Regions from separate parts of the Paenibacillus sp. CAU 1782 genome, predicted to be linked through region 2. Evidence: riboswitches for the same ligand, from Rfam matches in the RefSeq annotation. Region 2 holds a riboswitch; the other holds the start of a gene.

Region 1 (4,948 bases), on a different contig from region 2:
GGCGGCGCTTGCGGGAATAGCGACCCAGCTGTTTTTTGGCTTTGTGTTTATGATGATTTTTATGGCGTATTACGAAAATAGCGGCGCCTCCCCGGATCTGTCCATCCAGCAATTAGTCACGTATGTGTGGCTTCAGCAAATGTTTGTTGCCTTTATTATGCTCTGGTATCGGGACAACGAGCTTTTCTCCATGATAACGGGAGGCAATATCGCGTACGAGATGTGCCGTCCCGTCAATATGTATCTGTTCTGGTTTGTTAAGCTGCTGGCGCAGCGTATGGCGAGCGCATTGCTTCGCAGCATTCCGATCATGCTGGTCGTTTTCTTTTTGCCGAAGCCTTACCGCATGAGCCTGCCGGATAGTCCGGCCTCGTTTATTTTGTTTGTGCTTTCTCTGATGCTGGGTTTGCTTGTTGTGGTGGCTATATCCATGCTGATTTATATTTCCGTGTTTTGGACGATGTCTCCTGTGGGTTCGACTTTATTGATTGCCATAATCGGCGAATTTTTAGCGGGTCTTGTCATTCCCGTGCCGCTTATGCCGGAGTGGCTGCAGAGCATCGTATACGCCCTGCCGTTCCGTTTTACGGCGGATTTTCCATTTCGGGTTTACAGCGGTCATATTCCCGTAAACGAAGCTATTTCCGGCATCGGGCTGCAGCTGCTCTGGATTTTGGCGCTGGCCGCGTTTGGGCAGTGGCTTATGCGTCGGGCGCTGCGCAGCGTTGTCGTACAGGGAGGGTAAAGGCGCATGAAATTGTATTTCAAATATTTGAGCATTCACTTCCGCAGCCAGCTGCAATACCGGATGTCTTTCCTCATGCTGACAGCGGGGCAATTTCTGATTCCGTTTACTGTATTTGCAGGTGTTTATTTTATGTTTGAACGGTTTGGCACCCTGAAGGGCTGGACGTTTTTTGAGGTTGCGCTTTGTTACGCGGTCATTCATTTGTCTTTTTCGCTGAGCGAATGCTTTGCGCGAGGGTTTGACGTGTTTTCCGGCCTTGTGGTAAAAGGGGACTTCGATCGTTTGCTTGTGCGGCCGCGCGGAACGGTTGTGCAGGTGCTTGGCTCTGCTTTCGAGTTCACCCGATTTGGCCGCCTCATTCAGGGAGGAGCGGTATTGGCATGGTCGATCAGCCAATTGCCGGAGCTTTGGACGGCTTCCAAGCTGCTGGCGCTGCTGCTGATGGTCGTGAACGGCGTATTTGTTTTTACCGGTATTTTTATTCTTGCGGCGACGATGTGTTTTTGGTCGGTTCAAGGATTGGAACTGGCTAACGTATTTACCGACGGCGGCCGTGAAATGGCGCAATATCCGCTTGGTATTTACGAAGCTTGGGTAAGGAAGTTTTTTACGTACATCATTCCATTTGCCTGCGTCAGCTATTTGCCGTTAATGTTGTTGCTGGATAAACGGGAAGGCAGCACGGCAGAGCTGCTGCTGACTCCGTTTGGCGGGGCGTTATTCCTGCTTCCGTGTCTGCTGATCTGGCAAATTGGCATCAGACATTACCGTTCGACCGGCTCGTAAATGCTGTATATTGGCACAAACGCTCAAAAGAGCAGTGTTGTTTTGCCAACCCGATGAACACAAACGTAAAAGCAAACGATTCTTATTTACTTGGAAGGAAACAAGTTTACCTAAAAGGAATCAAGCACTGTCGTTGAAGACAAACAGCAAACCCCCGCCGCCGGCTCCTGGGAGAGTGCGGTAACGGGGGCTTTGCCTTGTCTATTCATTAATCCAACGAGATGTACGAAATGGACCTGAGCTGCAAAACGGATTCTTCCACGGGAACCGTCGATGAGACGGTGGCAATACCCGAGGCGTATTGCTGCTGAATGGAGCCAAGTGCGGCAGCAAACAGCGAAAAGGCGCGGTTGTCGGCATCGGCTTTTCCGGCAATCATCTCCGTCAGTCTTGTCGTGAGGGAGGATAGCGGAAAACGGCCGATAAAGCTTTGCAATTGTTTACCCCAGGACTCCGGCTCGAAAAAGACGTAATCTTGTTTAGCCAGGAAGACCTCGCTCCATCCGTATCCATGTTCTGTTGTCAAGCGAAGGCATACACGGTATCCTTCATTGTCAATTGCCAGTGCGGGAATAACGAAAACTTCAATTCTGGAGACGGTCAGGTGCCCCGGATCTTGCTCCGGGTAAGGGGAATCATGCAGCGATAAACAAAGCATCATACATCTCTCCTTTGTTCGCTTGCGAGGTTAGCTGTCGGATTCGGGCTAGAGAGGAAGCCCTACCAGATAAATCTGGATTCACCCCTGCGAAGAAAACGTCATACATGAGCGTATGCGGATTCCGGTCGCTTTGGTTCCCCCGCTTTTTCCAATCGGAAAAATTCAGCGTTGTTTACATAATATTTTAGCTCTAAACCGTTCGTTTGTAAATGCTTGAGTTTATGTCCTTTGTCCATCTCCCGCAAAAATAGCACAAAAGTCCCCAAAATGTGTCTCATTACACCTATCAAAATACCTGTTGAAGCACTTGCCAAAACACCTGTCAAACACCTGTCAAAACAACTCCAAAGCACGTGCCAAAGGACCTGCCAAATCAACTACCAAAACACCCGCTTTGACGGCCGCGTAGCTGGACCGGATTAGTTACAGCCCCAACCTTGAGCCTATCTTTAAGGGAAACGAAAGACACCAAACACATCGTGTAGTGCATCAAAAGCATCGGTGTTTATGCAAGGATTTATACAAAACGCAACTTCAGCCCGGACTGCGTTGTTCTAAGAGGAAAAGGTTCATTTTCTTGTTGGATTTTTCCAGGGTTCGTGGAGAGCATATGCTTATTCTTGTGCATATGGATGTTCATGTGCGTGTGTATCGGTCATCCATGACCGTTAGAGCAGCAAATCGCCAAGTTACCACAATCAAATGGACATTCATGTCCATTAGCGCTCAAATCCAGCTAAAATGGAGTGAAAATGAGTTCTTACGGTCAAAATTGTCCGTTAGAGAGCGGAAATTAATGAAAAACGGCTTCTTGTGGTCATGGATGTCCGTTAAAGATCAAACGCTGTCGTGGGGATTATGGAAGCCCCCCACCCATGGATTAAACCGGCATTATCCGCTTAAACAAACCGGCGGTGTATTGTTTTTCGGTGTTTGAGCAGATGACTGATAGTAAATGAATGACAAGCTAACGCCGAAGATGAGTCCAAAGGAGCCAACGGCATTGCCGTTAAGGAATAGATTGACGTCTATCCGCTTTAAAATAGGCAATAAAGCTTTGCGTTCCCCGTCTTTTTCAAGTATGATGTAAGGTAAAAATGAACTCATGTTCAAATCAAAGGAGCAGCAGTATGCATTCGAAAACTAGCCATTGCAAAATCGTCGATTGCACCATTCGCGACGGCGGCCTCGTTAATAATTGGGACTTCAGCGTGGAGTTTGTGCAGCATTTGTATAATAGCCTGAACGAAGCCGGCGTTGACTATATGGAAATCGGCTACAAAAATTCTCCCAAGCTTCTGAAAGGAGCCGACAGCGCTGGACCTTGGCGGTTTCTGAATGACGACTTCCTTAGAAAGGTACTGCCGAACAAAGGCAATACCAAGCTCTCCGCACTCGTTGATATCGGGCGAGTGGACGAAAATGATATTTTGCCGCGCAGCGAAAGCATGCTGGATCTCATTCGCGTGGCTTGTTATATTCAAGACGTGGACAAAGCGCTTGAACTGGTTCAAACCTTCCATGATCGCGGCTACGAAACAACGCTGAACATCATGGCATTGTCCAATGTGATGGAAAATCAGTTGGTTGAAGCCTTTGAACGCATTAACGAAAGCGTCGTTGACGTTGTTTACATCGTTGATTCCTACGGCAGCCTGAAGCCAAACGATGTTGGCTACCTGGTGGACAAATTCCGCCAGCACCTGCCGAATAAGCGTCTTGGCGTACATGCTCATAACAACCTTCAGCTTGCCTTTGCCAACACGCTGCTGGCGGCAGGCAAAGGCGTAGAGCTGCTTGACGCATCTGTCTATGGCATGGGCCGCGCGGCGGGCAATTGCAATACCGAGCTGCTTGTATCCGAACTGCAAAACACCAAATACAACGTTCGTCCCGTTCTGGACATGATCGAAAAATTCATGATTCCGCTTCGCGAGAAGGAAGAGTGGGGCTACATCATTCCTTATATGATTACGGGCATTCTGGACGAGCACCCACGTTCCGCCATGGCGCTCCGCGCTTCGGAGAACAAGGACAAAGCCGTTGATTTTTACGATCAGCTGACTACTCCGGAAATTTCGAATAAGTAGTTCCCGGCCTGACGTTGGAACGGTTGTCTGTACATCAGTGGTACAATAAGTACGATGTTGGAAAAGCATCACGCCAGCAGAAATCAGGTCATTGCACAGCCAAAAGCCTCAAGCTCCCCGCAAGGGACTTGAGGCTTTTTTTGACTTAAAGAGGTTGTTCAAAAAGTCCACATTCCATTAAAAAGCATGTCTGGCGGCAAAATCTATGCTGAACATCAAATTCAGCCTAAACACGCTGGTTAGATATTCTGGCGCTTTAACTCGCCCACGCCACGTATAGCCGCGGCCCGGTGCAGCGTGTTGGGGTGCAGATATCCGGCGCCCCGCAGCGCTTCTCCATCCCCGGATTCCGCCTCCATGGTGACGGAAATATCCTCGCTTGCGGCAAACCAGTCCAGCACGTCGCTGTTCGCAACACCGTCCACGTCGATGTACCAAAGCTTGTCGCCGTATTGCGTAACCAGAAGCAGCTTGGCCTCGGAAAAATCAAGCTCCAGCGTCTCCCATTGACCGTTGCTGATGGCGATGCGGGTTAACGCGATTTGTTCAACTTCCATTTCGTCCCAACTCCTTAATAAAGCTTGCCTTGTCTGTACAAAACGGAAGAAAGCTTCATGACGGCATGGACGTAGCAATTTTGCCTGAGCGTTTGGCTATCGCCGA
Region 2 (4,948 bases):
CCTTCAAGTGTTTCGCAACGTATTGGATACGTATCGCTTCTTACTGTAAATTTCCGGAAACATTGTGGGGCAAGCTTAGACATTAATGACCGTTAGAAGCAAAAAACGCGATGTTTGAGAACTGTTACGGTCACGGATGACCGTTAGCGCCGGATTTTCTAGTAATTTAGCCTTTTTCCAGCGCTAATGGACAGATGTGACCGTTAAAAGTAGCATAATGGCCATTTTGATGCGCTAACGGTCATGGATGACCGATACAGTATGCCGGACTCCTTGCTGAACTTACTTCTGAGCTTCTGCTCGTGGTGCGCCTTACTGGCCTATCTACTGCACATTTCGTGGTGCGCCTTACTGAGCGTTCTACTAAACTTACTTGCTGTACATCATATCTGACTTTTTCGCACCCTTCAGACAGTGTGGAAGTTAATACAGTAATTCGGCTAAATCAATTACATTAGGAAAAGATCAGGCCCCTTAAAGGGTCTGACTTTTTTTGCAGTTTAGCTGCTTGTGACGAGTGGCTGAAGGCCGTCTTGCCGCCAACGCCTGGGGATGCAGTCAGCAGTTCCTGGTGTCGGTCGCGCAGTCAGTGCTTGAGTGCAAAGGCAGCGTATTTTAGTCCGTGTTTTCAAAATCAAGTCCCTCCCAAGTGTTGTGATTCGGATGTCCCCGCATTTTCTTGCCCATAACTTTCTTTACAATAGATTTTCTCTCTCGTACAATAAAGATGTTCATTATGACAGAGAAACTAACATCATCGTGACATAGAGGTGAGCGTGATGACCCATTTTCCTAACCAAATGCCTCATCCGCTGCCGGGAGGTTTGCCGCTGGGGCTCATTAGGCCGCATTACCAGCCCATCATTGCCATGGATACCCGGTGTATTGCGGGTTATGAGGTGTTGGGTAGAATGGTGGATAGCGGCGTTGTGCGAAGCTTGGGGCCATTTTTCGCCGATGACTCTATTTCCATGGAGGAGCATCTGATAGTGGATCGTTATATCCGCGAAGCAGCGGTCCGGCGAATTAGCAAAGAAGAGAATCCACCCCTGCTATTCCTGAATTTTAAACCGGAGTGGCTATATCATGACGGAGCTAGCGAAGAGCTGCAAACGTTAGCTATGCTGGAGGAATACGGACTCGCCCCTGATAGAGTCGTTATTGAAATTACCGAAGAAAGCTTTAACGGGCCTATGGAGATATTGCGGAGCGTTATTGACCGGTACCGCGCCAGCGGCTGTCAAGTCGCTATCGACGATGTAGGCAGCGGGTTTAGCAGCATGGACCGAATCGCCCAGATTCAGCCCAACCTATTAAAGATCGATATGCACATGGTGAAAAAAAGCGGAACCCATAACGGGTACTTCGGCGTTTTGCGCTCCTTCTCGGAGCTGGCGGAGCAGATTGGCGCATCGTTGTTATTTGAAGGCGTTGAAACGAAGGAGGATCTGGAGCGGGCGATTCAGGCCGGAGCCAGATACGTACAAGGTTTTCTTTTTGCCAAAGCGGAGCGGGAGCTATTGAAGCCCGAAGCATTTGCGCCATTCGTTGAGGCGGAACTGGCCAGCAATCTGAAGCGTCATGCCATAAAGGAACGGCATTGGCATGATCATGCGGAAAAAATCGCCGATCAGCTCCTGGACATTGTAGGGCGGGACGATATCGCGGCGGATACGGATGAATGGCTGGAGAGACTGCTGCCGTCTCTGGATGAAAGCTGCATGAGAGTGTACATATGCAATGGCGAAGGCATTCAGCTGTCGGCCAATTTTCGCAGGGATCAAGGCGGGGGAGGCTGGATGAGAGAAGAGCAATTCAGGAATGTGAACTGGAGCTGGCGTCCCTATTACATACCCAATCTGGTGCAATTAAGTCATCAGCGCCGCTCTATTGTATCCCGAGCTTATACCGATCTGGATACGCGCGAATGGATTCGCACGATATCCGTGCTGGTAAGGGATTGGGTCATTCTGTTTGTGGATAGCCGCGATAATCCGGGTTAAACACCATACAGTGGCATTCTCCCACATCTCCGTGAAGAAGGGGACGGTAATAAGTATCCGTAATGATAAACCCCGCTTTGGCATAGGCGCGGACGGCACGTTTGTTCCAGGTTAGAACCTCCAGGTCCACCTCGTTGCCGGGTTTTAGAGACAGGGCTAATGCGGCAGCCGATTGAGCAAGCCGCGAGCCTCTGCCCATCCCGCGCAAATCGGGCCGCAAGCCAAGGCCGAGGCGGGTGACCCCTCCCATCGGGAATAACTGAGCATAGCCGATCAACTCGTCGGCTTCATCAACTGCAACCCAATATTGCTCCTTGCGCAGGACGGGATCGCCAAATTCGATCTCGTCCTTTTTCATGTCGGCCCATGCCGGGAAGTTGTATATATGGTAAGGGGGCTCATAGGCCCACTGGCAAACAAGAGCAGCGTGTGTTTCTTCCATTGGGATCATTGCCAGCTCGATCTCACTGTTTGTTTTTTGATTGGCGGGTGGGAATAAGTGATTGTTATTGTTCATATATTCAGTATACCAGCAATAGATCCACGATGCTCGGCCGTACGCAAAAGCCCCGTGCAAGGTCTGCACGGGGCTGCTGCATGACGGCTTATTGAGCCGCTACTGCGTACTTGTCAAAAGCTTTGTCGTCCATAATGCGACGAGCGGTTACAAAGCGGGATTTGTAGTAAGAGGAATCCAGCTCATCAATGGTTACACCGATACGGGTGGAAGCATGAGCGAATTTACCGTCTCCTACATAGATGCCAACATGAGAAATGCTGCCATTGTTTTTGCCCGTTGTGTCGAAGAACACAAGATCGCCGGCTTTCAAATCGGCTTTGGCTACTTTAACGCCTTGGCTTGCTTGGTCGACCGACCTGCGGGACAAATCAATGCCCATTTTGGCGAAGACATAACCGGTGAAGCCGGAACAATCAAATCCGCTGGTGGATGTGCCACCGTATTGATATTTGACTCCGATCACATCATCGATAATGCCATCCATTTCGGAGCTTGCGAAAGCGCTGCCAGCTTGGAAGGCCAACAGTAGGACAAGTCCGAATAGTACCGCGCTAAGTTTCTTCTTCAAATCATGAAACTCCTTCCGGTGCCGACGAGGTTAGCTGTGGGGTTCGGTTGAAGGTTCCCTATGATCTCGCAGGAGCTGCAGAGCAGCAGCCGAAATCAATTCACCCAAAGTGGTTCCCCCGTTTCCCGATAGGGAATTAGGCTGTATGTAGTTCAGATTTCTAAATCTTATATTAATGTGTAATTGTAGTTTCGTGTTGAATGTGAGAAGATTCTAATAAACTTTCAGAAATGGCGGAGGGCGAATTGACAGATGCCCCCGATTAATAGCAATTTCTCTGCCTCCAGCAGTCCGGCGGAAGTGTATTTTAAGCCATTTTTGTGTATTATAAAGGGATATAAAAGTTAAAAGTTATCATTAATGCGCTAAGGAAGGTTGGTCGCGATGGAGAATGCAGTCGAGAACAAGACATCATCCTCAAACTTTATTAAAAATATAGTTGTGGAAGATTTGAAGGAAGGCCGCGTCCAGGAAATCATAACCCGTTTTCCGCCCGAGCCTAACGGTTATTTGCATATAGGCCATGCCAAATCGATTTGCTTGAATTTTGAATTGGCGGATGAGTTTAACGGAAAAACAAATCTTCGTTTCGATGATACGAATCCGGTAAAAGAGGATACGGAATATGTCGACGCGATTCAGGAAGACGTGCGCTGGCTGGGCTTTGATTGGGAGGAGCTTCGTTTTGCGTCCGACTATTTCGAAGAGCTGTACAATCGCGCCGTGCTGCTGATCAAAAAAGGCAAAGCTTATGTTTGCGATCTGACAGCGGAGCAAACGCGCGAAATGCGGGGCACATTGACGGAGCCGGGCAGGGAGAGTCCTTACCGCAGCCGGAGCGTGGAGGAGAACCTTGATTTGTTCGCCAGAATGCGCGCAGGGGAGTTCCCGGACGGAGCGCGAGTGCTGAGAGCCAAAATCGATATGGCTTCTTCCAACATTACAATGCGCGATCCCGTGCTTTACCGGATCTCCCATTCCCATCACCACCGCACGGGAGATGCATGGTGCATATATCCGATGTACGATTACGCCCACCCGCTCAGCGACGCGATCGAGGGTATTACTCATTCCATCTGTACGCTGGAATTCGAGGACCATCGTCCGTTGTATGATTGGGCCATCGCGGAATGCGAGATGGAGTCGGTGCCGCGCCAATATGAATTTGCTCGCCTGAACGTCACGAACACGGTTATGAGCAAACGTTATCTGAAGCAGCTGGTAGACGAAGGAATCGTGGACGGCTGGGACGATCCCCGGATGCCGACCATCAGCGGCATGCGCCGCCGCGGCTACACAGCGGAATCCATTCGTTCGTTCTGCCGCGAAATTGGAGTTGCCAAAAGCAACAGCGTAGTGGATGAAAGATATCTGGATCATTTTATCCGGGAAGACCTGAAGCTGAAGGCTCTGCGCACAATGGCGGTGCTTCGTCCGCTCAAGGTGGTCATTACCAACTACCCTGAAGGACAAAGCGAACTGCTGCCTGCCGAAAACAACTCCGAGAACGAAGAAATGGGCAGCCGTGAAATTCCGTTTTCCCGTGAAATCTATATTGAGCGGGACGACTTTATGGAAAATCCGCCGAGCAAATATTTCCGCTTGTTCCCTGGCAACGAGGTTCGGCTGAAGCATGCTTACTTCATTACGTGTCAAGACGTCATTAAGGATGAACATGGCGAGGTTGTGGAGCTGCATTGTACGTATGATCCCAAAACCAAAAGCGGAAGCGGCTTTAACGAACGCAAGGTAAAAGGAACCATTCACTGGGTCGAAGCCTCAAGCGCGGTGCCGGCGGATTTCCGCCTGTACGAGCCGCTGATCGTGGACAACCCGGAGGAAGCCGGGAAGCCGTTC

The links. A riboswitch is a leader RNA that binds a small molecule or an ion and turns the genes downstream of it on or off. The one in region 2 is predicted to bind cyclic di-AMP.
Region 1: it holds a riboswitch for cyclic di-AMP, as region 2 does, so the genes downstream of both, ACX93W_RS09845 (hypothetical protein) here and ACX93W_RS27100 (C40 family peptidase) in region 2, are expected to answer to the same signal.

The regions. Positions count from the first base shown of each region.
Region 1 covers NZ_JBTOLL010000002.1:183,534-188,481, reverse strand. Annotated here, with positions in the region: gene ACX93W_RS09855 (ABC transporter permease) at 1-745, shown strand, start outside; gene ACX93W_RS09850 (ABC transporter permease) at 752-1,534, shown strand; gene ACX93W_RS09845 (hypothetical protein) at 1,743-2,195, opposite strand; cyclic di-AMP (ydaO/yuaA leader) riboswitch at 2,197-2,373, opposite strand; gene ACX93W_RS09840 (aldolase catalytic domain-containing protein) at 3,326-4,285, shown strand; gene ACX93W_RS09835 (hypothetical protein) at 4,525-4,842, opposite strand; gene ACX93W_RS09830 (Glu/Leu/Phe/Val family dehydrogenase) at 4,857-4,948, opposite strand, start outside.
Region 2 covers NZ_JBTOLL010000031.1:41-4,988, forward strand. Annotated here, with positions in the region: gene ACX93W_RS27090 (EAL domain-containing protein) at 780-2,003, shown strand; gene ACX93W_RS27095 (GNAT family N-acetyltransferase) at 1,966-2,445, opposite strand; gene ACX93W_RS27100 (C40 family peptidase) at 2,609-3,091, opposite strand; cyclic di-AMP (ydaO/yuaA leader) riboswitch at 3,096-3,244, opposite strand; gene ACX93W_RS27105 (glutamine--tRNA ligase/YqeY domain fusion protein) at 3,476-4,948, shown strand, end outside.